DNA from 2 places in the Halobacteriovorax sp. genome. Region 2 is predicted to be linked to the other one. Evidence: riboswitches for the same ligand, from Rfam matches in the RefSeq annotation. Region 2 holds a riboswitch; the other holds the start of a gene.
What was found. Region 2 has a riboswitch for cobalamin ahead of ACN5L8_RS12100 (acyl-CoA thioesterase). Riboswitches for the same ligand answer to the same signal wherever they lie in the genome.
Positions count from the first base shown of each region.

Region 1: linked by a shared signal. The riboswitch ahead of ACN5L8_RS10930 (TonB-dependent receptor plug domain-containing protein) and the one ahead of ACN5L8_RS12100 (acyl-CoA thioesterase) in region 2 are both predicted to bind cobalamin.

Region 1 covers NZ_JBLXBP010000003.1:510,439-526,246, forward strand. Annotated here, with positions in the region: gene ACN5L8_RS10885 (DUF2608 domain-containing protein) at 1-252, shown strand, start outside; gene ACN5L8_RS10890 (hypothetical protein) at 280-837, opposite strand; gene ACN5L8_RS10895 (mechanosensitive ion channel family protein) at 917-1,744, opposite strand; gene ACN5L8_RS10900 (ABC-F family ATP-binding cassette domain-containing protein) at 1,894-3,510, shown strand; gene ACN5L8_RS10905 (cation:proton antiporter) at 3,513-4,655, shown strand; gene ACN5L8_RS10910 (porin) at 4,652-5,734, opposite strand; gene ACN5L8_RS10915 (FKBP-type peptidyl-prolyl cis-trans isomerase) at 5,812-6,282, opposite strand; gene ACN5L8_RS10920 (UvrD-helicase domain-containing protein) at 6,371-8,530, shown strand; gene ACN5L8_RS10925 (MFS transporter) at 8,555-9,709, shown strand; gene ACN5L8_RS10930 (TonB-dependent receptor plug domain-containing protein) at 9,691-11,463, opposite strand; adenosylcobalamin-variant (AdoCbl-variant) riboswitch at 11,433-11,561, opposite strand; gene ACN5L8_RS10935 (hypothetical protein) at 11,633-12,148, opposite strand; gene ACN5L8_RS10940 (hypothetical protein) at 12,252-12,842, opposite strand; gene ACN5L8_RS10945 (winged helix-turn-helix domain-containing protein) at 12,965-13,282, shown strand; gene ACN5L8_RS10950 (winged helix-turn-helix domain-containing protein) at 13,429-13,740, shown strand; gene ACN5L8_RS10955 (putative zinc-binding metallopeptidase) at 13,816-14,823, shown strand; gene ACN5L8_RS10960 (D-alanine--D-alanine ligase family protein) at 14,820-15,808, shown strand, end outside.
Region 2 covers NZ_JBLXBP010000003.1:748,669-764,476, forward strand. Annotated here, with positions in the region: gene ACN5L8_RS12070 (TIGR01777 family oxidoreductase) at 1-679, opposite strand, end outside; gene ACN5L8_RS12075 (MerR family transcriptional regulator) at 781-1,686, shown strand; gene ACN5L8_RS12080 (hypothetical protein) at 1,758-2,099, shown strand; gene ACN5L8_RS12085 (hypothetical protein) at 2,186-3,694, shown strand; gene ACN5L8_RS12090 (hypothetical protein) at 3,792-4,184, shown strand; gene ACN5L8_RS12095 (hypothetical protein) at 4,242-4,871, opposite strand; cobalamin riboswitch at 4,950-5,124, shown strand; gene ACN5L8_RS12100 (acyl-CoA thioesterase) at 5,090-5,485, shown strand; gene ACN5L8_RS12105 (pentapeptide repeat-containing protein) at 5,530-6,096, shown strand; gene ACN5L8_RS12110 (hypothetical protein) at 6,122-7,612, shown strand; gene ACN5L8_RS12115 (sensor histidine kinase) at 7,773-9,086, shown strand; gene ACN5L8_RS12120 (Bax inhibitor-1/YccA family membrane protein) at 9,156-9,902, shown strand; gene ACN5L8_RS12125 (hypothetical protein) at 9,904-10,569, opposite strand; gene ACN5L8_RS12130 (hypothetical protein) at 10,822-13,860, shown strand; gene ACN5L8_RS12135 (hypothetical protein) at 13,863-14,336, shown strand; gene ACN5L8_RS12140 (hypothetical protein) at 14,426-14,869, shown strand; gene ACN5L8_RS12145 (DUF3820 family protein) at 14,866-15,084, opposite strand; gene ACN5L8_RS12150 (DEAD/DEAH box helicase) at 15,145-15,808, shown strand, end outside.

The DNA of each region.
Region 1 (15,808 bases), 240 kb from region 2:
AACAAAGGTGAGATGCTTACTTACCTTATTAATCGACCTAATTTAAAAAAGAAGTATAAAGCGATTTTCTTCTTAGATGATCGATTAAAGCATGTGAAACATATGGATAAGTGGTTTAAAGGAAAGCTTGATGTTAATTCATATCGATTAACAACGACAGATAAAATCGTTAAGGCTTTCGAAGAGTCTGATAAGAAAGAAGTAATAAGAGTTGGTGAAGAATTTAAAGCATTGATGAAAGACTTAAATTAAAAAAAAAGCCTTCTTAGAAGGCTTTTTTTAATATGATCTTGTCGTACAAAAAGTATTCATTCCAATTGTTGTACATTCAGTTTTTCCTGAACTTCTGCTTGTGCGAAAACTACCATCCCATTTGTCTTGATCATGTTGTCTCATTGTAAGATAAGCAGATAGTGATGTTCTTTCTTGTTCAGAGAGATAAATGCTTTCTCCATTTTCAACTGCTCTTGATAACTCTTTGAAGTCGACATCGGCATCTTCTCTAATTGTGAGCATTCGCATACTTAATTTAACGGGATATCTTCTCTCATCCCAATTCTCTTTTATATGTCTTTTATTTGCTTTCTTATATCGCTTTCCATCTGATGACTTGATTGCGAATAGTCCAAACTTAAAGATTACACCTTTTTCATTTCGCATTTCATAGTTATCCACATGCCAATACTTTAATCCATCGCTTCCAATAATAAGACCTTGGTCTTCATCAAAGTAAGACCCAGCTTGGTCAAAAGGAGCAAGTTTTGTTGGAAAGATACCTGCCTGTGCGCTTGAAATAGAAATTAGCATGATAAGAAATATTCCAAAGATTGATTTCATTTATTTCCCCCTATCGAAATATGAACAATCTATATCGTCGGGGGAGTGATGCTGTCTAGAGACAAAATGACACTGCTAGTTAATTGTAGAACTCGCGCATGAAGTCTTTAATAATCTTTTGTTCAACTGTTCCTTTTGTGCGAAAAGGGGCCGTGATTCTTACATTTAATTCAATTTCTTCCTTTGAATTAAAAGTAATTTGAACTCTTGGCTTTAAAAGAGGGGTTTCAAGATGAGACTTTGTAAATAGCTTATTAAGAGCTCTTTGGGCCACTTCAAAATACTCTGAACAATAGAAGTCAGCTCTTTCAAGAAGTATTTGCTCTGCTTTTTCCCAATCATCATGAGGGTCTAATATTATATTAAAGCTATGGAGAACATAGCTTTTTAAGAATGTTTCATTTGTTACCTTACAGCTTAGAAATACTGAATTTGGGATAATGATGGAGCGTCCCGTAAAGTTATGAGAGTTCTTATTTGGCCCAAATTCTAAGAGAGTCGTTGTAAAAAGATCGCGATCGATAACGCTTCCTCTTCTTCCATCGACTTCGATAGCATCACCAATTATGAAGCCACCAGAGAAAGTTTTATAGATTCCACCAATTAAATTAAGGGAGAATTCCTTTGTAATAAGGACGATTGCAACAAGAACAGCAGCGAGTGAAAAGGCCAAGTTTTTAATCTCTGCCGAATATATATACAGTGCAATAAAAGCAAATAAAATAGTAAGAGAGATATTTGTATTAACAACATAACGTCTTTTCTGCTCTGTAGAAACGGACTTTGTCTTCTTTAGTACAAAAGAGACAAAGTGATTAATAAAATAGAAAAGAATAATCAGTAATACTAAATATACTGACTTTTTAATTTCACCATTTGCATTAATAAAAATATTCTCTAATTTCATAAGCTTAATTATAGTCTCAAATCCATAAATCCAGAATAACTATTTGCACAAAATTGCAAATGTTAAAGACATAGTTAATAACATAGTGATAAAATTAATCAACCTGAAAATCATTTATAAGTAATCAAAAATAAAGGACTTTTGTTCATATGCTTAACGTTTCCAATATTTCAAAAATTCAAAGTAGTGAAACTCTCTATTCAGGAGGAAGTTTTCAAATAAATCCAGGTGAAAAAGTTGGTCTCGTCGGTCCAAATGGAGCTGGTAAAACAACACTATTTCGAATGATTATTGGAGAAGAAAAGCCAGATGAAGGACAAGTATCATTTCCCGATAAATTACGTTGGGCCTATTTTTCACAAAAAGTAGGTGAGCTTGCGGGCCAAACAGCTCTTGAAGTTGTTATGTCTGGAGATGATAAAATTTCAAAATTAGGTGAAAAACTTAAGGTTTTTGAAGAAAAGCTGGCCGATTGCGCCAATATGAGTGATGACGAAATGAATGATGTCCTCATGAAAATGGGTGATGTTCAATCAGAGTTTGAAAAAAGAGGTGGCTATGACCTCGAAACTCGCGCTGAAGAAGTTCTGACTGGACTGGGGATTATGCCAGAAGATCACGGGAAGATGATTGAAGACTTCTCTGGTGGTTGGAAAATGAGAATCGCCCTTGCGCGAGTTCTTGTGATAAGTCCTGATCTTATTATCATGGATGAGCCGACAAACTATCTTGATATGGAGTCGATTCTATGGCTTGAAGATTGGCTTAAGACTTTTGAAGGGGGGATCTTTATGACGACCCACGATCGCGACTTCATGAATAATGTTTGTAATAAGATTATTGAGATCGCTCATAAGAGAATTACCACATACTCGGGAAATTATGATTTCTACGAAAAAGAAAGAGATATTAGAAGAGAGCAATTAATCGCTCAAGCTTCAAGGCAAGCTGATATGTTGGCCAAAGAAGAAGAATTTATTGCAAAGTTTAAGGCCCGCGCTTCTCATGCGGCACAAGTACAATCTCGTGTGAAAAAATTAGATAAAATTGATCGCATTGAAGTTCCTGCTGAAGAAGAAAGCATAAGTTTTCAATTTCCAACACCTCCGCGAGGTGGAGATGATGTTGTTATTATTAAGGACCTTGCAAAGTCTTGGCCTTTAAGTGAAGGAGCGCAACACGATGTCTTTGATGGCCTTTCAGTAACTGTTAAAAGAACAAATAAAATTGCAGTTGTGGGTGTTAATGGTGCAGGTAAGTCAACGTTATTAAAATGTATCACTGGCCATACAGACGCAACAAAAGGAAGTGTTAGTATTGGCCCAAGTATTAAACTTGGCTACTTTTCACAATATTCACTAGAGGTATTAAATCCTGAATCATCAGTTTTTGATGAAGTAAGAAAGGATCTACCAACAGCTAGTGATGGATATATTAGAAACCTTCTTGCGGCATTCTTATTTCGCGGGCAAGACGTTGATAAGAAAGTTAAGTATCTCTCTGGAGGAGAGAAGTCGCGACTTGTTCTTGCAACTCTTCTTTCACAAAATAATAATTTTCTGGTTCTCGATGAGCCAACAAACCATTTAGATATTAAATCGAGAGAAGTCCTCTTAGATGCTCTTAAGAGATATGAAGGGACGATAATGTTTGTCTCCCATGATAGACACTTTTTGAGTGAGTTGGCCGAGCAGGTTTACGAAGTCGATAAAGGTGAAGTAAGAATTTTTCCTGGGAACTATAAAGAATATTTGGAAAGGATTTAAATATGATTCACTTAGTTAATTCTGAAGCACAGTATTTAATACTATTTACAGTGCTCTTAATATTGCCAAAGCTTTTACTGAGGTTTCAGATCCCAATAGGGATTTCTTCGATTGCTTTGGGTGTCGGAGCTGGATTAGGACTGGGGTGGTTTAGAGGAGATGAGCTTCTTCTTATGCTTTCTCGTCTTGGTATTACTTCTTTGTTTCTCTTTGCTGGTTTTGAAGTTGAAATAGAAGAGCTAAAGCAAAATTGGAAGGAGTTATTTTTAGGAGTAACTCAAATGTTAGCAATTACGCTTTTAGTTGCTTTTGGAATTTCTCTTTACTTTGAAATTGCCTTTAGGCCTGCGACTTTAATTGCTCTTGGTATTATGACGCCATCGACAGGTTTTATTTTAAACTCTCTAAAAAATTATGGATTCTCAGAAGGTCAAGAGTATTGGATTCGTTCAAAGGCCATCTCTAAAGAAATTGCAGCGATCTTATTACTCTTTGTTACGTTGCAGTCTGAAAGCCTTGTGAACCTTGGAAGTTCAACAATGGTTCTTATTGCACTAAGTGTTTTCTTACCATTAGCATATAAATTATTCTTCAAGTATATAGCGCCTTATGCAAAAGACTCAGAAGTTGGTTTTCTTATTCTTACAGCTCTTATCTGTGGTGTAATTACAAAGAAAATTGGAACTTATTATCTTGTTGGTGCATTTATCGTTGGATTTATTGCTTCAGAGTTTAAGCACTTTGGAAAATCGGATAAGTCAGAAGAAATTATTAAGAACTTACAAATGTTCTTCTCATTCTTTATCCCATTCTACTTCTTCAAAGCAGGGGTTAGTTTTACAAAAGACCTATTTAGTACTGAAGGATTAATCATTGGTTTAGTTTTCTTAGGAGTCTTTATTCCATTGAGAATTATCAATACATATTCAAATATGAATTTCTTTATGAAGGACTTTTGGCCTGATCGTAAGGAAATTACTATGTCACTTCTTCCAACTCTTATCTTTGGTCTTGTTATGGCCCAAATTTCAAGAGAAAGATTTGATATACCACTAGAGATCGTTTCGGGGCTTGTTATTTATACACTAGTTGCAAGTGTAATCCCTGCGTTTATGTTTAAGAAAGTTCCACCTGAGAACTTCTAAAAATACAATGTTGCGCCTAGGATAACTTGATGGTTTTCCGGGCGCTCACCACTTGGCTCAGTGCTATCATCAAAGACAAGCTCAAGACCTAGTTCAACTTGATCATATCGGTAAATATAAGAGGCAAGATAATAGGACATTTCGTAGTCTTCATAATTAACTTCATCAGAGTTTTGCCAATTATAGCCGATCATTAATTGATGTCTCTTTGTGATATTCCAACCAATTAATCCCTCAAAGTCATCAGTTCTAATAAAGTTTCCATCCACTAGCTCAAGATCCTTTGCATCAGCATAATTAAATGCCGTAAAAAATTCTTTATAGATGTATCTTGCTCCAACTGAAACCGATGTCTCGCTAATATCTTTTCCTGTGCTATCTGTAATGAGATTAATTGCAGCTGCACCAAGAATGATATTCTTTGTGATATAGCGAATAGAAGCTGCAATACTATGTTCTAAGACGAGCTGGCCAATAACATTGCCAGCAGAGTCGGTTATATCTGTTGACTCATCTCCTGTTAGTTTTGCTTGGGCCCCTAAGTGAATATTTCCTAGCTTATAACGTAGTTGGACTAGATCGACTCCACGAGACGTTCCAATAACTTCACCATTTGAAGTATAAGTTGAAGAGGCAAATGCACCTGTCACCATAAAGATATCTGTTAGGCCAGATATGTCGTACCAGACAGACCAGTTCTTTCCAATCGTTGCCTCAAAGTCTCCCTTGGATAGGGAGAGGTAAGTTAGTCTTGTTGAAAATGGCCGGTCGCTAGTATTATCTACTTGAAAACGACCGGTCGTATTAGGAATTTCCTGAACGCTTTGGCTCGTATTGCTGGTATTGATTCCAAACTCAGCACGAAGACCAGTGGTGAACCCCTCGAGTAGGTCATCTCTCTCATATTTGAACCCAAAACGAGAGGAGTTATTATTTAGCGACTGAACTCCCGCTTGGCCAATAGCGGCCATTGAAAGCTTTCCGTATAGACTAAAATTTTCACCAAGGTCTTTGGCCTGAATTATTTTAGGAGTAAATAGAATGGATATTATAGAAAGATATTTTTGAATATACCCCACAAAACCCTCACTAAAATTAGTCTAATTTAATAGTAAAAGGGTTTTGTGTGGTTTTTTAACTTAAGAAAAGTAAATTCTTAGTGCTGTACGCCACCTACACCGTGAGCGTGACCGTGAGCAACTTCTTCATCAGTTGCCTCTCTAACTTCAGTGATTTCAATATCAAAAGTTAGATCTTGTCCTGCAAGAGGGTGATTACCGTCAAGAGTAACCTCTTCACCTTGTAGTTCGACGATTGTAAATGGAGGTAGACCTTGATCTTGGTTTACTTGGAATACGTCTCCAATATTTAATTGAGCGTCAGCTGGAAATTGTGACTTTTGAACTTTAATAACTAGTTCGTCATTCTTATTTCCGTAAGCATCTGCTGCAGCTACGTCAATTTTTGCTTTTTCTCCAACTGCCATTCCAATAACCTTTTCTTCTAGTCCTGGAATAATTTGTCCAACACCTTCAAGAAAAAGAAGTGGACCATGTTCAGAAGAAGTATCTAAAACTTCATTGTTTGAGTTCGTTAATGTGTAGTTAAATCCGATAACTTTTGGCATAATAAGCCCTCATGTTGTTAGTGTTTATTAATAAAAAAGAGTATAAAGTCTCAGCCTAACAATGTATTTGATAGAAGGCAAATAAAGAATGAGTGAATTAGATAATGTAAAATACATCGAAAAAATCAATGGATTCCTTGAGGAAACAATCCAATTGGTAAAACGTTTACCTGATTTGAACGCCGCAGCACTGGCCGATATTGCAGATAATATCAAGGCTTTGCGCGACGAGTCGCTAAATTGTAAGGAAGATGATTTACCTGGAATTATCCAGCAGATGAATTTATTGAATCAATTGGCCGAGCGTTACGAACAGCACCAAAGTATGCCAAGCCTGGAATCTCCATTCTTTGGTCACTTTAAAATTGAGCAAAATGGAAAGTTAAAAGACTTCCTTATTGGACACGTACCATTTTCACATAAAGAGCTAAAGTTTAAGATTATTGACTGGAAGAAATCACCAATGGCGAGAATCTTCTATCAATATGGACAAGGTGATGACTTTGACTTTGATCTCGATGATCGAGTTATCGAAGGACGTATTTTAGAGAAGGCCATCTTAACTGTTAGAGATGGACAACTGGTACGAGTTGACCGAGAAGGGGACTCATTTGTTTATCGTGATAATAAATGGATGTCCCTAAATGAAACAGTTAAAAAACTTGCTGGAGGAGAAGGGAGTGCAAATCAGTCCCTTGGTAGTGGGCGTACTGGATTTGATGGGCCAGAAGTAATCTCACTCCTAGATAAAACTCAATACGACCTTGTTAATCAAAGTGTGAATAAGCCACTTCTAATTACGGGGGGAGCAGGTAGTGGTAAGACTACAGTTGCTCTTTATAGGATTGCAAAACTTTGTCGTGAAGATGGAATTCGCCAACAAGATGTAATGGTTATTGTTCCAAACCAAGGACTTGTTAAGCTTTCAAAGAAGCTTCTAATTGAGTCTAATCTTGAAAATGTAAGAGTCTCTACTCTTGATGATCTTATTAAAAAGATTATTTTTCAAAATATAAGAAATATACCAAAGAAGATTGAATATAATCCGATGGATTCAATTGCCACTGTTAAAAGAAATCCAAAGCTTCTTAGTTTAATTGATGAATATCTTGAAAAGAAAGAAGAAGGAATTCGAGCAAAACTTAAAGGTCATGACCTTGAATTCTTCGATAATCAAGATGGCCCTCTTTATTTAAAACTTAAGAGAGTTAGTGAGAAGACTCATGATTCGATCTTAAAAGTAGAATTAAGAAAGTTATTAAAGAGCTTTAAAAATGTACGAGAAGAGTTATTAAATATCTTTTCAGACTATAGTCTAATGGAAAAACTTCCTGAGATGACTAATCGTCAAGTAACGTCACATATGCTTAAGGACTTAAAATTCTATACTGCAAAACAAATTCAGTTAATGGACTCTGATAGTGATTACGTTAGTAAAGAGTCTCGAGATAGTGAAGTTACCGGATTTGTGGATAAGTACGATCTATCACTTTATAATTATTTAATTGTAAAACAATTTGGACATTTAAAGTATTTTGGCCGTGAATTTAAATTCTATAAGCATATCTTTTTAGATGAAGCACAAGAACTTTCACAAAGTGAACTTAAGCTACTTGGTCAAATTAAACATCGTGATGGAAATTTCACAATCGCTGGAGATAGTGTTCAGCAGATTGATCGCACTTTTGAATTCACTTCATGGCACGATGTATGTCATAACCTTGAATTAGATGTCGATGATATTCAAGTTGAAGAGCTCAATGTTTCTTATCGTTCACCAAAAGAGATCGTCTCTTTCGCTCATCATGTATTAGGTCCACTTGCCCCTAAGCAATTACCTGATTCAAAGCGAGATGGTGGACCAATTGTTGAAACATCCGTTCAACATTTGGAACATGCGGCGATGCTAGTGAGTAGTGCTCTTATTGAACTAATGAATCGCGAACCGAAAGCCTCTGTTGCCATTATTTGTGCTAAGGAGAGTGTGGCGCGAGAACTGTATCGAGAAATTGAAGAGGTCGGAAGTGTTCGACTTGTTTTAGATGAGAACTTCTCACTGAAGCCTGGGATTGAAGTCACAACAGTAGAACAAATCCGAGGATTAGAATTTGATTATGTCATCATTCCAGATTGCGATAAGGAAAATTATCCAATTGATAACACTGCTCGTAAACGTCTACATTTAGCAGCGACACGTGCAATCCACCAATTATGGTTACTATATAAAGATAAGTCTCTTATTGCTTAAGTAAGAGACTATAGAGGAAGAAGTTTGAAAAATTTTGGATACGTAATTCTAGGCTATATGTCCTTAGTCGCTCTAAGCTTTATCGATAATGGACGTGGGGCCGTTTATCCAGAACTACTTCGCTTCTTTTCAATTGGGCCTGATAAGGGCTCATTAATCTTTTCTCTAATGTCTATTACCTCTGTTCTAGCATACCTTTCAACTTCTCTTTGGCTACCTAGGCTAGGGCCTGTTGTCTCAACTCGAGTTGCTATGATCATGATGGCAATAGGAACATATGGTATTGGTGCAGGAGGAGACTTTCAAAACTTCGACTTAAGTTTAGTCTTTGGTGCCTTAGCTGGTTTTGGATTTGGAATTACTGGTATCACGATGAATTTTATGGTTGATTCTGGAGCACCACCTTTTCAAAAAAGGCGATTCTTATCGGGGCTACATGGAGCTTATGGGCTTTCTTCACTCCTTGCCCCTCAATTATTATCACTATTTCTTTATGTTAATCTTAGTTGGATTCACTACTTTAAATTTTTAGCAATTCCTTGTGCTATTGTTTTGATTTATTCATTTTTTACTCATGATAGTCATCATCAAGATATAAAAGAAAACCACGGTACAATGAAGGATGCATTTTTCATGAATCTCTTAATTGGCCTTTTTGCCGGTTGTTACGTAGCCTCGGAGATTATGGTTTCTTCTAGAATAAAGTATTATCTTGTTGAGGCCCATGGATTTAGTGAATACGTAGCAAATAATTATCTTTCTTATTTCTTTCTCTTCCTTATGATTGGGCGATTAGGATTCGCATTTTTTAGGATTGAATTAGAATCGAAAAAGTTAATTATTATCTCTTTAGTTTCGACATTAATTTGTTTTAGCTTAGGTGAGATACATCAAATATTTTATGCAATGACAGGGCTGTTTATGTCGTTTTGTTTCCCTGTCATTGTCGATTGGATTTCCAATTCATTTCCAAAAAAGAATCATGTCGTTCTTGGTAGTACCATGAGTTATATTGGAGTAGGTATTGCAATTATGCACTTTATCTTTGGTGCAATCGCCGATCGCTTTGGTGCTGGCAACGCTTTCTACCTCTTTTATCTCTTAAATATTGGCTCTATGGTTTCATTTTTCATCGCGATGAGTCTTGTTAAAAGATATCATCAAAATGAGAGTTTATAAGAGAGATAATAGCTTCTAGGCATCGTTCCGTAGTACTCGACGTTTTCGTAATCCTTATCAAGAATATTTAAAACTTTAAAAGAAAAGTTTTTATAATGATAAGTGAAATTACCTACAACATAGGACGGTAGCTCTCCACCAACATCTTTTCTCTTTCCAACGTATTGCCAATTATTAATCAGTCTTTGATTTTTACTTATTTGATAACCAAAAACTAAACTTCCTAATTGTTTTGGTGTTCTTAATAAATCAGAATCATCTGTTTCATTCTTTGCACGTTGAAAAGTTAGAGATGTCTTTATATTAAAACTATTTTTAAATTCTATTGAATGATTTAATTCAATCCCTTGAATTTGAGATTTTGCTATATTGTCATAACCAAAAGTAGTAGTATCGTAATCAATTTGATTTTTAAGATCATAGTTAAATATAGCGGCCTCAAGTTGAGACATTATCGTATTGTAGCTAAAGATAAACTCTGTATTTATACTATCTGTTGGTTTTAAATCATCAACTTGGTTGGCCAGTTGATAAAGTGTAGGAAGTTTAAATCCTTGTGAAATATGTGCCTTTAAAGAGATCTCATTATTAATTCGATAACCTGCACCTGCGCTACCTATTACGTTTGAGTTGTTAGACTGTATTGATGAGAAGTCATCAAATCGCAGTCCAAGATCGTAAAACCATTTCTCAAGACTTAAGTTTGCTGCAGTGTAAACTGAGTATAATTCACTTTGAGAATTCTCAACTTCGTCTTCTTGCTTTGTGTACTCAACTCCAGAAAGTAGGCTTAGGTTTAGAGTGTGCTTATACTTAATATCAAGTTTAGCCTGAGTCTCATTACCTTTATATATTGGCGTAAAGCTATTCGTAGGGTCTTCTCTCTTAATATGAGAATAACGAATACTTGGAGTTATCGTTATTTTTTCATCTTCAGAAAAATAATTAAACCCTAGGTAATGATTTGATTGAAGGTATTCATTAAGATCGTTTTCAACGACATCGATTGGACCATACGGTGGAGAGGATTCAAAACCATCAATTTCTACTTCTGAGTCAAGAAGTTGACCTTGATAATTAAACTCTAATTGCTCGTTTAAAAGATAGCTTAAATTAAGATTGAGGTTTAAGTTTTTAAAAGAATCATCTTCTGCATTTTCGATTCTATCTTCATTGACAGCAGAGTAGCCATCACTTGAGAGGTAACTCGCACTTAATCCATAATTGAGCTTATCAGAGTTGCCGCTGCTCTGAAGGCCAGCTTTAACTGTATTTAAACTTCCGTATTCAAGATTTAATGAATTGTTCTTATGTCCTTTCTTTGTATTAATCTTTAGAACACCACCAACAGCGTTTGATCCATAGAGTATCGACTGACTTCCTTTTAAGATCTCAATGCTTTCGATATTTTCGAGTAAAAGATTATTCACTTGAAAAGAGTTATTTATATCAGTTGGATCAACAAGCTCGATATTATCGATAATAACTTTAGAAAAACCTGTTGGTAGTCCTCTTAAGTTAAAACTTGCGATTGATCCAAGTCCTCCTGTTTGGGGTATGAATACCGATGACCTACCTTGTAAAAGCTCTTGCAAGGTCGTTGCTCCAGAGTCTTCAATTTCTTGGGCGGTAATGACAGTCACATCGCTAGTTATTTTTTCTTTTAATGTTTCAAGCTTTGAGGCCTTGATAAAAATGTCAGCATGAATTGGTAATGAAACTATAGATAATAGAATAAGTGGCGTTTTTATGATCTTCCTCCGAGATATAAAGTTAAAAAACAGGGATCGGACTTTAACCGTTGCGGGACAGTCTCTGAATTTCACAGAGTTCACCTTGTTGAATTTTTCAATTCATGAATTTTCACAGGAGGCTCATTGTCTGTCAAGAAGAGCTTGAAGACAATGGGCCGTAAGATAGAAATTATATATTGTGATAGTACTGAGAATTGACGACATTTTTATAAGTTTTAGGATCTTTCTCTTTTAAGTCTGAGAGAATAATCATATCTGGTGCATCTAAATCATTTGTATGTGTATGAACTTGATACTTAAATAACCAATTAAATAATTTACGATGCTCTAGATACACGATTGTCTCACAGGCAATTAGTAATATCGGCGCTATTAAAAATGAGTTACATAAGAATAACTCAAAAAATAAGATATTAATTACAAGTGGTGCTGCAATTACGGCCGATAATGGAATGAACAAATTTAATAGGAACATTGTCCCAAGTACAATTTCGAGTGATTTAATCATGTAGTAAAGATAACCAGTTTCTTGCAGAGAATTAATAAAGGAAAGGGCCTCAGGTGTAAATTGTGACTCTGTTAATAGTCCTAGACCTGGAGTAACTCCTCCTAGAAGTAGAACCGTTCCCATAACAATTCGAGCACCAACAAAGAGAAACTTCCTTCTTTTACTTTCTGACTTCATAAAACCTCCAAAAGTGATCACCATTGATTATATGACCCAAGAGGCAAGCAAGTATGGAGGTAATGTTAAAATAAATTCAAGTTAAGAGAAAACTTCTTGAATACTAAACGCTTCTTATCTTACAGATAAAATAACCATCTTTTTCAACAACAATATTTTTTGAAAATGGAATGCGGATTCGAAAGAGTGGATCGTAAATCACAAAAGTATCTAGTTGCTGATTACTCTGTTGTAGATATTGTGAAATATCACTTATTTCTTTACCTAGTAATCTTTGATCTTCTTCGTTTTGTACTGAAGTTAGAATTGTTCTCGACTGGTCTTGTTCCATTAACTCAGTATATGCAATACCTTTAAGAGGAGTTTCAATTTTTAGGGAATTCAGTAGAGGGGTTGTTTCAATGAAGTGGCCATCTCGAGACCCACAATAGAATTCAAATCCCTGTTGGACAAATTTCTCTAAGACCTTTTTACTTAACTCATCTTGATAGAGTCGTACTAATTTTAAACCTAAGTATCGAGCTTGTAGCTGGAGTACTTCTTCGGGGATTCCTGTATGACCTAATTCATTACCTTCTTTATTAAGAAGACAAAGAAGAATAATTTCATCCTTTTTATGTGATTCTAATAGTTTCTTTAATGTTGCAAGAGAGGTTAAACCACCGCTCCAAAATAGTACTTTCTTATTTTTCATCAATTACTCTTAAGTCCAATTAATATGTGAATAATCCCTATAGGTTTATTTTTACCTCACAAACATGGACATGTTCAATGGAATAAAATTTTCTCAATGATTGTTCTGGAGGAGAAATGAATATGGAACCACTTAATAATTCAAATAATCAGACCCTATCTTTTCGAAATCTGTCCTTGGACCCAAAAAATCGAGTGGCCTATGTTGATGAAAGAAAGGTAGAGCTGACAAAAACCGAGTGTAAGATCCTATTTTTTCTTCTCGATGGTGGCAAAAGAGTCTATCCGAGGGAGCAACTAGTTAAATTTATATGGGGAGATGTAGATGTGGCAAATAAAACTGTCAATACCCACCTCACGCACCTAAGACATAAAACAAAAGGTGTTGATTTCAGGATTCGTATAAATCGCAACAACCAAATTTGCTTACACGATCTGTAATGTATTGAATTTATAGCCATTTTTCATATCTGTAGGAAATAATATTTCTATGATTAGGATAATTGTTTAGACATTTCCTATCTATAAGTTGTTAATTTTTTCGCCTCCCATTAACCTAATTTATTGAAGGGGGAGGAGTTAAAAATATGACATTTATTATCCAGAATGATTGGGTAGGATTTAGAAACCTGAGGATTAACCACAAAGAGGAGAAGGTTTATGTTGGAGATAATGAGGTAGCTTTAACAAAAACAGAGTATAAGGTTCTCTACTTTTTAATCTCAGGGGGAAAGAGAATTTACAAATTAGAAGAATTAGTAATGGGAGCGTGGGGACCTGTCGTTGTGACCAATAAAACGATAAATACGCATCTCTCTCATATTCGAGCAAAGATCGAGGGAGTCGACTTTAAGCTCAAGATTAATCGTAACGGCCAAGTCTGTATTAATGACTTATAAATAATTCATGCCAAGGCTTTTCTTCTTTAATTTCTTCCAGTTACAGCTATAATCGGCCCTTAACTGGAAGAGCAAATGAAGAAACTAAATTTAGAAAATTCTAATCAAAGAGATATATTGGGGGCCCAATTATGGGAACTCGATATCTCATTTGATAAGAGTATTTTTTCAAATTGTTTAGATCAGCTAAATCAGGAATTAGAAAATAAGAATTTATTAGTTCGACCAAAGGTTTGGCTTAGTGATGATTGGTTTTGTCCTGATTCTATCTCTGGAATTGCGATACCATTTACTCTAATGCACCCACGTTTAATAGCATTAGAAAGACAGTACATCGGTCATGTCGAAGGTGAAACTCGTGACTGGTTTATGAAGCTTATGCGACACGAATGTGGGCATGTTATGGATAATGCCTACTTTTTAAAAGACGAGCAAAGAAGAAAGAGTATCTTTGGTGATCATGATAAACGTTATCCAAATTCATATACTCCTAAAGTTTTCTCTAAGAATTATGTATATCACTTAGAAGATCATTATGCTCAGGCCCATCCTGAGGAAGACTTTGCAGAAACATTTGCAACCTGGCTAACTCCAAGATCAAATTGGAGAAATATATATGAAAACTGGCCAGCTCTAACAAAGCTTAAATACGTTGATTCTCAAATGAAGAGTTTACGCGGTAAGAAGCCAAATGTCGTTTGTTATAAAGAAGTCGACTCGATAGAGGAGAGCACCTTAACTGTAGCAGAGTATCTTCAGCTTAAGAAGAAGAGACTACGTAAGCAGTCTTTAACGAGACGAAGTCTTAAGCATATTGAGTCATACTTAAATGATAATTCAACAACTGGAACAGATTTAAGAGTTGTTCTAAAAAATAATCGCCAGAAGTTAATTAGAAACATCGCCTTGAAGACTAATACATATCAATATAAAATAGATTCTGTTGTTAAAGATTTGGAGAATATCACTTCAGTTAAGAAGCTATATATTCCAAATGAAAGAGGAACTCAAAACTTAGAAAAACTTTTGCTAAGTCATACTAAAAAGTTTTTCACTGAGGGCCGCGACAGGATTATCATGTGAGTAAAAAGAAAGTTCTCGTACTTGTCCATTCAGATCTAATTCCACCTCAAGATATTTCTAAGGAGGAGGAAGCACGGGAAGAGTTTGAATATAAGCCTTGGATTACTGAATACAATGTTATTAAGACTTTAAAGAATCTTGGTCATAACGTAAAAGTCGTAGGTCTTTATTCTGACTTAATGCCTCTTAGAGAGGCCATCGATGAATTCAAACCAAATATTGTTTTTAATCTACTTGAGGAATTCAATGGTAACGTTCTCTTTGATCAAAATGTGGTTTCCTACTTAGAGCTACTTAAGGTTAAGTATACAGGTAATAATCCAAGAGGCTTAATGATTGCACGTGACAAGGCAATGGCCAAGAAGCTTCTTTCATATCACCGAATAAAAACACCACAATTTCAAGTCTTTAAAAATCGTAAAAAAACGAAGCTTTCTAAGAAGTTGAAGTTCCCACTAATCGTTAAGTGCTTATACCAAGATGCTTCATTAGGAATTAGTGGAGCTTCAATTGTAAAAAGTGAAGAGAAGGCACTTGAACGTATTAAGTATCTCATGGATAAATACGAAGAAGAGGTCATTGTTGAAGAATTTATCGAAGGTCGTGAATTCTTTGTGGGAGTTATCGGTAATAAACGATTAACGATTCTACCAATTCTTGAACTTCGTTTTAACAAAGTTGATAAGCCTGAACTTGAACTCTATTCAGAGAAGGCCAAATGGAATATGAAGTATCGCAAATCAAAAGGTATCGATATTGAGTTAGCAGATATTCCTAAAGAAGTTAAAGAGCGAATAATAAAAATCTGTAAGCGAACATATAAAGTTCTTGAGTTAAATGGCTATGCTAGGATTGATTTACGTGTTGATGAAAATGGGATCCCATATATTATTGAGGCCAATCCAAATCCAAATATCGCGATGAAAGATGAGTTTGCGATGGCTGCAGAGTCAGCTGGGATAAGCTATAAAAAGTTAATAACGAA
Region 2 (15,808 bases):
GATTAACTTGGTTTTCCACTAGGTGAAGATAAATACTTACTAGGTCCTTAATGTGGATCCAGCTCATAAATTGATTTCCACTGCCCAGTTTTCCGGCCACTCCAAGTTTAAAAGCTGGAAGCATTTTTTGAAGAGCACCACCGTTGTTGGCCAAAACGATACCTGTTCTTACATGATTAATAAGTATCTCTTTATTATTTAATTTATCAGTTTCGTCTTCCCAGGCCTTGCATACCTTGGCCAGAAAATCATCACCGTATGAAGCGTCTTCTTTTAGCGCCGGAGGATTCTTTTCACTTTGTGTTCCATAAATTCCAATAGCACTGGCCGTGATAAACTTCTTTAATGAAACTTGATTATTATTAATTGTATCAACTAATAGTTTAGTACTTTGTGTTCGAGAGTTTAATATTTTCTCTTTTTGTTTCTCGGACCAACGGCCGCCTCCGATATTCTCACCTGCAAGATGAATAATTGTTTCAACACCTTCCAGAGCAGATTCATCGATCTTGTTCGCATTTGGATCCCATTCGAAAAATGAGAGAGGAATTGTGAATTGCTTTGCGGCCTTAGCTGTATTTCGAGTTAGTACTCTTATGTCTTCATGGCCTGCTTTAGCTAGAGCGTAAACTAACTCTTGGCCAATCAATCCAGTTGCTCCAGTGATAAGTATGCTCATTTTTCCTCCTGAGTATACAAGAAATAACTCTTGTATATGCTTTGTATATATAATATAATATACAACAATTAAACAAGAATTTGTAAAATATAGAGGCTTTCATGAATAAAAATATTGGTATCCGAGTAATTTCAGACATTTGTCGAGTTCAACCCCATACAATCAGAATGTGGGAGAAGAGATATGGTGCATTTGAGCCCGTTAGGGGAATGAATGGCGAGAGGCTCTATGGTGATGAAGATGTGGCCAGAGCTAAGGCCATGGCAAACCTCATTGCCCACGGACAAACAATTTCTAAAGTAGCTAATCTAACTCTACAAGAGTTAAACGAGCAGGTTTCTGGGATTTCTGATGAAATGGCCTATGAGACAAATCACATCATTAATGAAGGTGTTGAGCGCTTACTAAGTGCCCTAAAGAGATATGAGATTGATAGAGTTCATTCTGAAGCGGAATACTTAAGGCTTAATTCAAGCTCCAAGGAGTTTATCTTCAAGGTTGTCCTACCTGTAATGCAGCAAACCGGACAAATGGTTGTTGATGGTATGTATACCGTAACACAAGAGCATATCGTTTCGACTATTATTAGGGAACAACTTGGACAAATTAGATTACCAAATCTTCCTGAGTCTGAACGTTTTGCCTTAGCTACTCCTGAAGGAAACCTTCATGAATTATCAATTATAATTGCTGATATCCTTTGTAAGGCCAATAGAAATAGTACTTATTATCTTGGTGCCGCAAATCCTGCACATTGCTTAGCAGAGGCCGTTAACGCGCTGTCATGCGATAATATCATCCTTGGTGTTGTAAGCTCTGATCATTGGAATTATGAAACTCATATCATTCCATATTTGAACCGAGTAGATAAAGTCCTTAATAGACCAGTTAGGATCATATTAGGTGGGGCGAAGCCTTTGGACTTTCCTGAATTTAAAAATATTAAGTCTGTTGAGATTATTGCTGACTTCCAACTATTTGATAAGAGGTTATCTGGGCTGTCATAATTAACGCGTTAGGCTTTGTCATACCATTGTTTGATTAGTAAAACTCCCTCGACTTTATAGAGGAGACAACAATGAGAAACACATTCCTAATGTTTATTGCATTATTCTTTAGTGCTCAAGTATTTGCACTTAATGGTAATAATGAATGCCTAAGATTTGAAAATGACGCAGCTAAGGTTGAAGCAATTGAATTTAGCGCAAATTTATTAAATTACGAATCAACACTTGATTTCTGTACAGCAGATCGCCTTTGGGATCTTCAAGTAACACATGCTCCAAATTTTTGGCCAGTAGGTGAAGAAGATGATCATCATATTAAGCTTCAGCTTCATTATGAGTATCATAGCTGTACAATTTATTACAACCAGACACTTAAGAAGCTTAGTCGTCAGCGTTGTTATAATACTTGGTGATCTAAATAATATTTCAAATACTTAAGGCCCACTTCGTTGGGCCTTTTTTCTTATCTTTTCTTAAGAAATACCGATACTTAAATAAGATGAGAGCTAAATTAAAATACTATTCACTTATTCTTATTTGCCTATTAGCTACAGCTGAGCTCTTTGCTCAAAAGAGTCAGACGTTTGAGTTCGATGATAATAAAGACAAAGTAATTGATAATATCTTTCGCTATGTAGACGGAGCTCTCGTAGAGCACCTCAATGATCGTAATTATGATCAGAAATATGATTATAAAATGCAGGTAAAAGGTAATATTACTCGTATAGAAGCAGATAATGACTTTGATGGTAAATTTGATCGGCTCGAAATCATATCAAATAAAGGCGCAAGCTCACAATATCAACTCTATGACATAAATGATGGAAAAAAGAAGCTAATAGTTGATAGAGAAATTTCAAATCTTGATCATAGAGAAACATTAAGTAATGAATCCAATATTAAATGTAGTTATGAAAACTTCCTCAGAGGTCTAGAGGGGGTTGATGATTTTATTGATAACTTCGATCCAATCATCTCAAGAATTGGAGGAGGTGTTTTTGAATTTACACCAGGAGTTCAAATACACAAGAGCTGCTTAGATAATCTAGGCGATGAGAAGTTTCCAAGGATGCTTCGAAATGCATTGGATAAAGGTCTAAGTTGTCTCTCTGATTTGGCCAGTCAGGATAAAGATAAGTCAATGAAAGGTGAGATTTCAAACTTGTTAAACTTTTTTAACATACAGTTAAGTGGAAAAGTGAATCCTACAAAATTCATCTGTCATAATAAAAACTATAATTGGAATAATGGTGTCGTCGGTTATGCATCGACTAGTGAAGTTGAGATTAAGAGTCTAGGTATTAAGCATCCATTTGTTTCATTAAATCCAAAGATGGAAAAAAGCTTCTTTGGTGGAATAAAGAACGGCCCGAGCACAGATGAGTTAGAAGGTGTTATGTTTCATGAGATGATTCATAATTTTGGCTATCGACATGGAACAGGAGTCGATACATCTTATGGATGTGAAGCATGTTGCTTTGGTAATGATAAGGCAAAGAAATATGCATGTAATATCTGTGTTGGAAAGTATAAAGACGAAATGGATTCAGCATATATAAGAGATATGGCATTGATGTCTAAGGAGTCAGGTCTCGTTTCAGCAGAGTTATTTCTCTACAATAACATTGAGAGAATCCCTGTTAATCAAGAAAATATCGACTCTTTCTTTATTGGACTCGCAACAAGAGGTCCAGGAGTTTTACAAGAATTCAAAAAGCAAATGGAGCAGAAAGGTTATAAAATAAGAGAAACAAGTGAAACGAAAGAGCTGATAAGAGATGCAAAAAACTACCGCCCAATAAATAGTTTTATTGCAAAAGTAAGTGAAGCCTATGCAAGGGCGCTAATAAGATCATTTGTGGATAAAGAACCCTCAAAAGCTAAAACGGCCCTTAGAATGCAAATCACTTCAAAGTCACTTTTTAAAATAGCAGATGAAAATGCAAGAGATTCTCAATTTGCAGCCAAGCTTGGTCGTGGCGTTAGAATGTTAGAAGAACTGCTATAGCGTTATCTAATAATTGTATAGTGTAAATATTATCAATCGAATATACATCATGTAAATCGTAATCTATATTCCCCTAAATTATTTAAAGGGGATTCCAATGAAAAAGCTAATTCTACTAATGCTAGTTACGTCATCAATTTTTGCAAATACACTAAGTCAAAAGCAAGAATCAGAGGTTTTAACAGCAATTGATAATATTTGTGGTGATACATGGTGTGAAGGTGATTTTAACTTTAGCTTCAACCTATTTGTTTGTGATGAGAATACAAATTCATGTGTTCTTCAAGCAGATTTAATCGTTTATGACTATAGTGGTGAAGTTGAAACTGAAAAGCGCTACCCACAATCTTGTATTGTTAAAGGTTATACAAACTTCAATCAAATGGTTGAAGAAAGTCGTTGGGGATATGATCTACAATGGCCATTCTATGAAGCTGTTACAGATTGTGTAACTGAGATGGAAGAAGCAGTTTATCAGGTTTGGGAATAACGGTTTAATTTAAAATATTTAAAATATAGGCCTCTTTCAAAGAGGCCTTTTTTATTTCTATTTTAATTTGTAAGGCATATTTGTTTTTGGATTCTTTAAAACACCTTGTGGAAATGAACTTCTCATTCTCTTTCCATTTGAGAGAATTGTTACATTTACTTGGTTCCCACCAGAGAATGTCTTGTATTCAAATGAGATTTCATTATCTGAGAATAGTCTAATATTCTTATCTGATTGTGCATCAAATGTTGTGTCGTACTCTTTAAATGCATACATTTCATCGAGAAATTTAAATTCAATAGGGCGACTATATTGTCCTGCCCAGCCAAGTGCATATTTAGCGCTTTCCACTATAATTCTGACTCCACTTGTACATTCTTTCCCTGATTTAAAGAAGCCAGTTTGTTCTAAAGACTTTGTACTATTTAAAGAATAAGTAAAACGAGTAAGGCCATTTCCTAATTTTGTTCTCTTCTCCCTTAGTGGAGTTGATTGATGTTTTGTTTTATATTCAGCAGAGTCAGACCACACTGGGATCTCATAACGACACCATTGCTCTAAAGTTACATCAAAATTTAGTTCATTTGTTGGAGCATAAAACTCAAAGCTAAAAGGTCTTGCTGTTGTTTGAACTGCTTGAGCGCTTAGACCTATAAAAAGAGTACTTAGGGGAATTAAGTATTTCATTATTTATTCCTTTATATGCGATTTTTATTTAAGTTTTAAATGAAATATCACTTTTGTTCATTTATGCCAGTTAAAATGTATTTTATTCATTGCCTTGATACTCGTTTCTATCTAATATCCAATAGTTAATTAGTGAATATGGTGAAAATCCATTACTGTCCCGCAACGGTTATAGTCCGATCCTAATTAGCAAATAACATTTATCCCGAGGAGGAATTATGACTGAAGATCAGTTAAAAGACGCAATCGCGCGCTCAAAAACACGTATTGTTAGGGCCGTTTTCCCAAATAGTACAAATCATTATGACACATTATTTGGTGGTATCACGTTGAAGTGGATGGATGAAGTTGCCTTCATTACCGCAACAAGGTTTGGAAGAAAGAAATTTGTCACTGTTTCAAGTGATCGTGTGGACTTCAATATGCCGATCCCAGGTGGCCACTTTGCTGAACTTATTGGAGAAGTTGTTAAAGTTGGAAAAAGTAGTCTAATTGTGGATGTCACTTTAATGCTTGAGGCAATGTATGAAGAAGGACAGGTTGAAGCAGTAAAGGGGAGTTTCACTCTAGTTGCAATCAATGATGAACGAAAGGCTGTACCTATTTTCTCATAAAAATAGAGATGGATGGATAAACTTTTTTCATTTAAAATATGACTATGTCATATTTTGAAGAAGAAGTATTTAATAGCGAAAATATTAGTGAACTCAGCTCTCTAAAAGGGGGCGAGTTCATTTGTTGTGAGTTTAATGATTTAGACTTAAGTGGATTAGATGCATCTGGTGCCAAGTTTATTGAATGTAAGTTTAATAACTCAAATTTGAGTAATTTAAATCTATTAGGTGCTACACTACGAGATGTTTCATTTGGCGATTGTAAGTGTGTCGGTATTAACTTTTCTGAGTGCAATAATTTATTTGATTTAAGGTTTAAGAGAGCTTCTCTTGATTATACAAGCTTTGTGGACTGCTCGTTAAATAGTTCAAGCTTTATTGAAAGCTCTTTTAAAGAGGCGGACTTTTCTCAGGGAACTTTTGAAAATTGTGACTTTTCAAATAGCAATCTCTTAGGTGCGAATTTTTCAAAGGCCAATATGAAAGGCTCTAATTTTAGCCATGCAATTAATTTCTATATTGATATTACAAATACAAATTTAAAAAAATGTAAATTCACTATGCCTGAGGCCCTAAACTTATTGGGCCCTTTTGGGATAGAAATCGAATAATCAAAGTTAAGCTAGGAAGGCGCCAATGAAAACACCAGAGAAATTTGCTTTAAAGGTTAAAGACAAAATCCGTGCACAAATTAATAGTGCTACTTCAAACAAACATCTATACTCGCAAAAAGATTTCCTCTATGAAAGAAAGGGGCCTTGGCCACAGCCTTCTCCTGTTCATCCTTGGGGAGAATCTCCTGCTGTTATTCATGTTCCATTTAGAGAAGTCGCTGACTGGTGGCTTTGGATTGGCCTTCGTTATATGGCGACTTTACCTCTTGCTCCTTTTTATTGTCTTAAGGCCAAGATCATTCCTGGACTAAAAGAAGTCACGAATAAGGAATTTGAGGACTTATTAAATTATTCGATGATGAGTAAATTTTTAAGTGATCAATTAGATGAGGAAGATTGGAGAGTTTTTAGTGATTATAATAAAGACGAGAGAGAATGGTTTATTGTCGATCTCGATGCTGTAAGAGTTGTAAAAACATTTCCTGGTATTTACGCCAGCGCTTCTAAAACACTCCTCTATAAAGAAGGAGAGCGCTTCATCGTTCAGGCGATCTACATCAAAGACACTGAGACTGTATTCGATATAAGTGAGGATTCTGATGCATGGGAGCTAGCAAAGTACTTCGTTCTTCAAGGAGGAGCTCTATGTGCAACTTTAGTTGTTCATCCTTTATTGCACTTTCCATTCGACTCAATAAATGCCATCTCTAAGACATCATTACCTAAAGAGCATGTTTTATTTAAATTACTATCTCCACATTTTCGTTTTACTCTGCCACTAGAGAATGCTGTATTAAATTATAAGAGCTCTCTTCTTCAAGAGAAGTGGTGGATGGTGTATGCGCCTTACCCAGGAGGGCCAGCTGGTTTAAGAGATTTACTAGTGGAAGGATATAAGGGAATTAAAGGGAATTTATCTTACCCTCCATTTTCATACTCTCTTAATTCTCCAAGTGTTGAAGGAAAGTACGGCATCTATTTAAAAAGCTACTATGAAGTTTTCTATAAATTTGTATCAGAAATTTTATCAGATGTAGAAGATGGTGATTTTTGGATTACTAAATGGTCTGATTATTGTCATCAGCACGTTAATGATTTTCCAAATGGTAGTGATATTTTTAAAGGTGATACATTAGTGAGAGCAGTGACGACCTATCTTTTTACAGTAACTGTTGCTCACGCTACTGATCATTATAATTATGGAATCTTAGATAAGAGACAGGTTCCATTACGACTTAGACAAGCACCTCCTAAAAAGGGAGATAAGATGATGAAGAGGTCAAAGCTTGTTAAAGCCTGGGATCAAATGAAATACTCTATGGCAGATAATCTCTTCTTTTCACCAACTACGGTGACAAAACTCATTGATGCTAATTATAAGTTCAAATGTCCTCGACGAAGAAAGGCGGTTATAACTTTTAAAAAAGACCTTATCGACCTTGATAGAAAGTTAAAAAAAGAGGGGATAGAATATATGCCACTTAATAAAATTTCGGCAAGTATTCAGTTCTAAAGGCTTAAATTCTTGGCAGAAATTGGAGCTTATTCACATGACGTAAATCATAATTGTACTTTTATGTTCTGAGAAAAAGCTCTTTTATTTCATGTAGTTACATCGCTAATTTTACCTCATAAAGAAGGTGGCAATAAATATTGTGGGATAATTGGCCATTATGATGTTACGTGATAAATTAATTGTGCTTCTATTTGGGGACTTGAAAAACTTTTCAGATCAAGAAGTTTCACATTTTCGACTCTATCTATTGACGGTGCTTCTTACTGCACCTTTATTGTGGACTCACGTACTGGCCGCATATGTATTCACAGATATTCCTACCTTCTATCAACTGGGAATTGTCTGTGCAACGATTCATCTATTAAGTCCGCTTCTGTATAAAGTATTTCACTCTTTCTCATTAATCTTTCACGCAATCATGTTTGCTGGATTCTCTCATATTGTACTTTGGACTCATTATACCGGTGGAATTTATAGTGTACAGCCTATTTGGTTTACCGTTCTTCCTCTTATCGCTGGAGTTGTAGGAACACGCAGAGACTTTATTATCTGGTGTGTGATTCCTGTCGTAGCGACTTTGTATTATTTAGTACTCAACTTAAATGGTTTTGTATTTGCAAATCACTTATCACAAACTGGTGATATTGCTGCCCGTGTCTTTATAATGATGGGACTTATCTTTTTAAATACTGTTTATATGTTTGTTTTCTTAACTGAAAGGGACCGCTTTAATAAGGCCATTTTTGAAAAGAGTGAACAAATTAATACTCTTTTAACACTCGTTGGACACGACATAAGTAACCCTTTAACTGTTATTAATTTATCACAGAAGAAGTTATTCAAATTATTAGAAGATAATTCTGATGAAGAGATTGAGAAGTGCTTGGCCCGTATTAATTCTTGCACGACTGGGATTGGAAATATACTCGCTCAAATACGGGATCTACAATCGATCAAACAAGGTAAAGTCGAGTTAAAATTTGAAAAGGTCTACATTAATGATGTTGTGGACTATCTTTCAAAAGTATTTGAATCTAAGCTTCAAGAAAAAGACATTATCCTAAATTATGATTTTAAGAAGTATCGAAATATCTATGTCACGGCCAATGCAACTGCATTAAAATATCAAATATTAGGCAATCTCCTCTCTAATGCAATCAAGTTTTCGGAAAGAGGTAAGGAGATAAAAATAGCCATAGAAGAAACAATTGATGGTGTTCATATTCATCTAATTGATGAAGGTGTTGGAATTGATGAAACACTCTTAGATATTCTTTTTGAAAGTAATGCCATCACATCAAGACAGGGAACCGGTGGAGAAAAAGGAACAGGTTTTGGGATGTCCATTGTGAAGACATTTGTTGAACTCAGTCATGGAACTATTGCTGTGAAGTCCCGAACTAAGAATGACTCACCGGGCAATCATGGAACACATTTTCAATTAAGCTTTAAAAAGACGCTATTCTCTTAATTTTTCTTTTTCTTCAGGGATTTGTTATAATGAATTAAATTTATAACAAAAGAGGAATCTATGAGAATGATGAGGTCGACAAATCCGACACTATCAAATGATGTTTTTAATACAAGAGCAACAACAGGTGAAACAATGAGTTTTTCTGGGGTTTTCAATAAGGGGATGATTCTCTTTGCTCTTATGATGATGACTTTTATTTATACTTGGAATCAAACACTTGGTGCTCTTGAAAATGGTATGGGTGGCCAACTTTCACCATTTGTCATGATAGGTCTTATTGGTGGACTTATTGCAGCAATGGTTACAATTTTTAAACCAACTTGGGCCATGTTCACAGCTCCAATCTATGCACTCTTTGAAGGCCTATTACTTGGCTCTGTTTCAGCAATGTATGAATTTCAATTCCAGGGATTAGTCTTTAATGCTGTAACGATTACATTTGGTGCTTTTATCACACTTTTCTTTCTTTATCGTTGGGGCCTAGTTAGAGCAACTGGTACTTTTAAGAAGATTATAATGACAGCAATGGGAGCTATTTTCTTAGTGTATATGGTTGGCTTTATCATGAGCTTCTTTGGAGCATCAATTCCATTAATTCATGGAAATGGTCCAGTAGGTATTGGCTTTAGTCTTGTGGTGGTTTGTATTGCTGCTTTTAGTTTAATTCTTGATTTTGACTTCATTGAAAGAAGTGTTAATCAAGGTGCTCCTAAGTACTTAGAGTGGTATGCTAGCTTTTCACTTATGGTTACTTTAATTTGGCTTTATATGGAAGTATTAAGATTATTATCAAAGTTAAATAGTCGCGACTAATTTAAATATTTATGGACCAGCGTGCTCCAAAGAGTATCTGGTCCATAATTAGCTTTTCTGAATTAAAATCTTTTCCAGTTTTCCCATCTAAATCTTCAATCTTGTTACGATATAAATTAAATAGACTCTGATCTTCTGGCAGTTGATTGGCCATTTCTTTTAAAACTTGTGCTGCTTTTGAGAACTCTTTTGCAACGGGAGTATTAGAGCGTCCCGCTATTTCATAACTTTGATAAACAGAAGTAATCGTCTTTTTAAAATCTAGTAAGAGCTTCTTACTAATTGAATTATCAAGAGGAATATTCTTATTTGCCCAATCCTTAATTTCACTTATCGCAGTAAAATGAGCGTAGAATGAATCAGTTCGACTATACTCGTATCCCCATTTTGATTTCTTTACGATCACACCTTGGCAAACGACTTTTAAGGCATCATCACTTAAACTATTAACAGTGATCGTTGATGTTCCTAAAATCTCCTCACTCTCATAGCCTTCTAAATCAAGGCAACGATATCGACATGTGAAGATGACTTTTTTTGGATATGGTGCTGAAAAATCATTTTGAATATAGCGCTTAGTTGAGTAGTCACTAATACAGTGGCCGGCCTCTAGTGCATATGAATTAAATGAGAAAAGAATTAATGAAATAAGTAACTTTAAAATCACGTTCTATCCTTGAGTTGTCATACCGTTATAAATAACGAACCAGATATAAATAGATAAAATAAGGAGGATTACCTTAAGTACAATACGGATATAATTTGGCTTGCGTGGCTTCATTGGCGCATTATAGGTGGGACTTATCAAAAGTTCAATATAACTAAGTAGTTGAATATATTGAGTAGTGTAGCTTTTACGTCAAGTTAATTAACTTAGTTTCCGATAAAGTCTTAAGTATTTTTATTATTAGGGGAAACAATGCTTAAACTTCTTAAGAATCCGTCACTAATTCTAATCTTTTCTCTCTTGGCCGGGGTATTTCCACAGGTCTATGTCGCAAAGTACGATTATCCAGATTTCTTAAGTCGTCTGCCGGCTTCTTCCGCTCAGAAAACGGCCTATGAAGTATGGGGTGAGATGATGGAGTCATCTGTGGCCTTTAATGCTAAAGCAACCCAAGTTTTAGGCTCTGGCCGTCGCGCCATTTCTTGGGGAGGTGAAAAAGAGGGTTCATCTTCTTATGTCACAAGAATCTTTGGGCCTAGTGCAGATACGTTTGAAGCTATTGTCGAAGGTTATTCGATGGATGAAGAAGAGCAAGTTACATTTCTTAGAGACTTCTTTAGTCGTTGGATGAATAATCGAGCTGGTGAATCGATACGTGTATGGATTGATGAAGATGGTGTTCGCCATGATCCTGCACAAGAGTTATTAGATGCTAAGGGGCGAAATAAGGCCATTAATATGTCCTTCTTAAATAACTTTGACCCGCAAACAGCATCACATGAACAGTTAATGAATAAATGGTCAGAATTTATTAGTAAGACCAATAATAGTCCATATAGTTATTTAACTCCTGGAACTAGACGTAAGTTCTTTAAAGGAGAGTTCTCATCATTAGTAGATCCAATTGACGATTACTATGACATGGTTCCCAATCTTGGAGCACCTGAAAAGTATATGTCTGAAATTGAAGACACTTCTGTTGGATGGGAAGTTAAATTTGCACCACAGAAGTCTTATGGTGAATTTCAAGAAATGATCGCATGGTTTAAGAAAACGATGGGACGCGGAGGTGAGTTATTTCAGGCTCCAGGTCACCAGCGTATGGTTGTTCCTATTGGTGGAAACTTTAATCGTTCAAAAGCAGCTGAGTTAACAAAAGCAGCTCAGGCCCTTATTGTCTTGGAGGGAATAGCTGGACGATCTGGTATTGAAACTGCTGATTATAAAAGTATTATTGATGATTATGAAATTATCGAAGCATTGGAAGACGGTTATGAAACAAATCGTGGCCCTCTTCGTGTCGATGATGAAGATCGTTTTATTAATAACTCAATATCAATTGAGTTTAGATCGGGGACAAAGAACTCTCGTGTCGCTCGCTTTATTCAAGCTTCAATGGCATCTCGCTTTTCTCGCGGTGACTTTACAGGGATCTCTAAAGCTGATTCTTGGAATATCATTGGAGAATACTCAACATACCCTGATGAAGATGATCTGGTTGAGCGTTTTGGACTAACTCGTAGTCAGGCCCAGAGGGCCGCTCAAAAACTAAGAAGAGCTGGATTAAGTGGTTACAATATTGCTCTATGGAATTGGTATGATGATAACCCAATGTTAGGGGATACTAAGAAAGCTATTTTAAAGAATTTAACACGAGACTATTTAATTGATGTCGCAAGTTTACGTCATACTAATTATGAGAATTTAAAGAAGGCCGTAATCTCTTTACAAAGAGAATGGGTTAAATCTTCTAATATTGCTGAAGATGTTAAGAAGTATATGATGCCTGCTCGAAAGTTTTCGGATAAAGAAAATTTTCATAAGTTTAAACCAGGTACAAGAATGAATGTCGATGTTAATAAAATCGATCTTGGAGTTGAGTACTCAGCTAAGTTCCCATTAAAGTTTGAAGGTGACTATGCCATGATTGAAGATGGTAGCGGAGGCTATAATCGCCAAAGGCTAATGGATGGAAAAATGTCTTGGCTTCAAACACGTGTTGATATGTCGCCAGAAGAAAAAGAAGAATACCTAAAGAAGATGGCCGTTGATCTAAGAGATCGTCTAGGTGGAGAAGGTGAGCCTGAAAGACTTTTTGAGGATGGTCACGGTCACGGTTTAGATATCGCATATAAAATTAAAGACTCAAAAGATCGTTCATGGCGAATTGAGTGGGATGGTATTGGACGTAATTATACCCCAAGTGGTGAAGTCTTAGTTGAGTCTGTTAGAGCTGGATCTATTGAAGTCGTAACTCCAAAATTTGAACCAAATATGGATGAAGTCCAAGCAGTATATGATACTTTTGAAAAGAATAATGCCCTTCCATATATTAAAGCAGGTGGTGGGCACTTAAATATTGATCTAACGGCATTTGAAGGAAAACCGAAAGAGTTTGCTCGCTTTCTAGCGACTTTCCATGAATACAGGTCAGTCATTGCATTCTTATTTCAGGATCTCAATCGTATTAAAAGTGCAGAGCCTGTCGATATTAGTGAAGAGTTTGCTCAAAAACTTGCTAATTGGAATGGTTCTGAAGCAGACCTAAAAAAGGCCCTTTATAATGAAGGATATTTTAATAAGCGAGTAGGAAGAAAGACTCGTTATACGCACTTAGATGTTTCTGCCTATTTTCAGGATGTCATTCCTCCTAAGTTTATTAGTGATGACTTTGATATCTCTAACCCAAAAGTTCCGTGGAGACCTGCCTTTAGAGTAAATCCAAAAATTCGCAAGGCCGAAGTGAGAATGTTTAATGCTCCAAGAGATGCATATGAGAGTGCTCTTCAAATGAAGCTATTTCGTGCAATTTTAAATAAAGCATTAAATAAAAATGATGAGATCTCTGGTGAGATGCAAAGTATTTCTCATGAAGAGTATCTGGAAAGGCCAGATCGCTTAATAGATGACTTAAAGAAGATGACTGATGATCTTGGTCTAGAGATGCGTGAATTTAGACCACTTGCTGGTGAAGCATTATCTAATGTTGAACATTATACGCAAATGAAATTTTATAAACCATTAGCTGATCAATTAACAAATAATCCAAAGTTTACTAATTGGGAAAGGGCAGTAAGACCAAGGGGAGCTCGTTCTGCGATTTCTTCTGAAGGAAGAGCTTATACTGGAGAAATTTCACCACAGGCCCGAGAATTTCAACGATTAAGGATTCAATCCGCAGAAGATAGCGCATACAATCGCGCCAATGCGGCCACAAATCTTTCTGGCCTTCCTCAGCTAAAAAAGAAGACCAATTGTGTAACAGCAATTAGAGATCTCATTGGCCAATAACAGTGGTTAAACGAGAGATCTATTCAACGCTTATCCATGAGGATGCAAAACATATTGTGGATCTTTTGGAAAGTCATGGTATTAAGAGCGAGTCATCAAACTCGCTCTTAAATGATCATATCTATCTTAATAGTGCTGCCACAAAAGAATATTCTATATCTATTAATGAATTGGACTATTATCAAGCGAAGTCCCTGTTAGAAAAAGAAGGTGTTGAAGTAAAAGAGATACCTCTTTCTGATGGTAAAAAGAAGCTTGATATCGATTATCTTCACGATTCTCTACGTTTGGCGATCTTTGGAATGCTATTTGTTCCGCTCATTTTAAATATTCTATCCCTATTTAAACTTTACCTGGCCATTAATAAGGGACAAAAACTTAAGTTCTTCTCAGTTCTACAAATCTTATTCTTTAACATCGTTGGAATCAGCTTTTGGAGCATTTTTCTTTATAATAAATATATTGAATCACAATGATAATTTATAATCATTATATTTATGATACTTAATTCGATAATTTCTCTTTAACAAACTTTTTCAATAAAGAAAAAGAGTAGGGAGAATTTATGAAAGCATTATTAGTTGTATTATTTTCGTTGACGTGCTTTGCACAAACGACAGTTATTTCAGAGCGTACGGTTCAATTACCTGTTGATATTAGTAGCGCTAAATTAAAATGGACGAACCTAGGTTATGGCAGCATTTACTTTGTAAAAGTCATTGTTCCGGAGCTAGCTGGAGAAACATTTCTAAATCATCGAAATGTTGGTGAGGACGGACCTTGTTTATTTACTCATGATACGAGAAACGTAGAGGACGTCGTCGGAGACAATCCTTCAATTGAAGATGTTGATTTTAAGATCAAGCTATCAAAGCAAACAATCAAGCTTGACGAACAAAAGTGTGGGGTTGTTCTAATAGAGGATGTAAGAGCAAATATTCGTGGTTTTGAATTTCAGCACACTCTTAGACACACAATGCCAGAAAGACATATTGATGATTGCTTCTAGCGAAGGTCTTTAAATAAAAATTCCAATCCATTAAGTTTGATCTCGGCCAGCTCTTCCAAGAGCTTGCCGAGCTCTCCTTGTGGAAAGCCTTTATTCGAAAACCACACAAGATACTCATCAGGTAGGTCTATAAGAAGGCGACCTTGATACTTTCCAAAGGGCATACGAATTTGGACAAATTTTAATAGATGTTCCTTATTAAATTCAATATCCATAAAGACATTATAAATTAATACTCGTTGACTGGCCCCTAAATACTTTGCTAAATATGACATATGGCAGAATTTAAAGACTTAGGGTTATCCCCACATATTTTATCAGCTCTTGAAAAGAAAGGTTATACACAACCAACTGAAATTCAAGAACAAGCGATTACACCAGTTTTACAAGGGCGTGATCTTATTGCAATCTCACAGACTGGGAGTGGGAAAACTGCTGCTTTTAGTGTTCCGCTACTTCATTTAATCAAAGAAAGTAAGAGAAAGCTTAATCCATTTCATGTAAGGGCGCTTGTTATTGTGCCAACACGTGAACTTGCTATGCAAGTAGAAGAAAGCTTTAAGCAATATGGTAAGGGACTTGCCTTATCGACAATGGCCATATACGGCGGCCACAGTCGTAAGCAACAAGTTCAAAAGCTTGCTAAAGGAATTCAGATCCTAGTTGCAACACCTGGCCGTCTAGTGGATCTATTAGAAGATGATTATGTTATTCTTGATGATTTAAAATACTTTGTCCTTGATGAAGCAGATCGCATGCTTGATATGGGATTTAAAAATGATCTTGATAAGGTGATGGACAAACTTCCTAGTGAAAGACAATCGCTTTTATTTTCTGCAACGATGCCAAAGCCTGTTGAAGAAATAGCTCGAAGAACTCTAGTTAACCCTCATCGTATTGAGATTGCACCAGTGCACGCAAGACATGAAGGGATTCGTC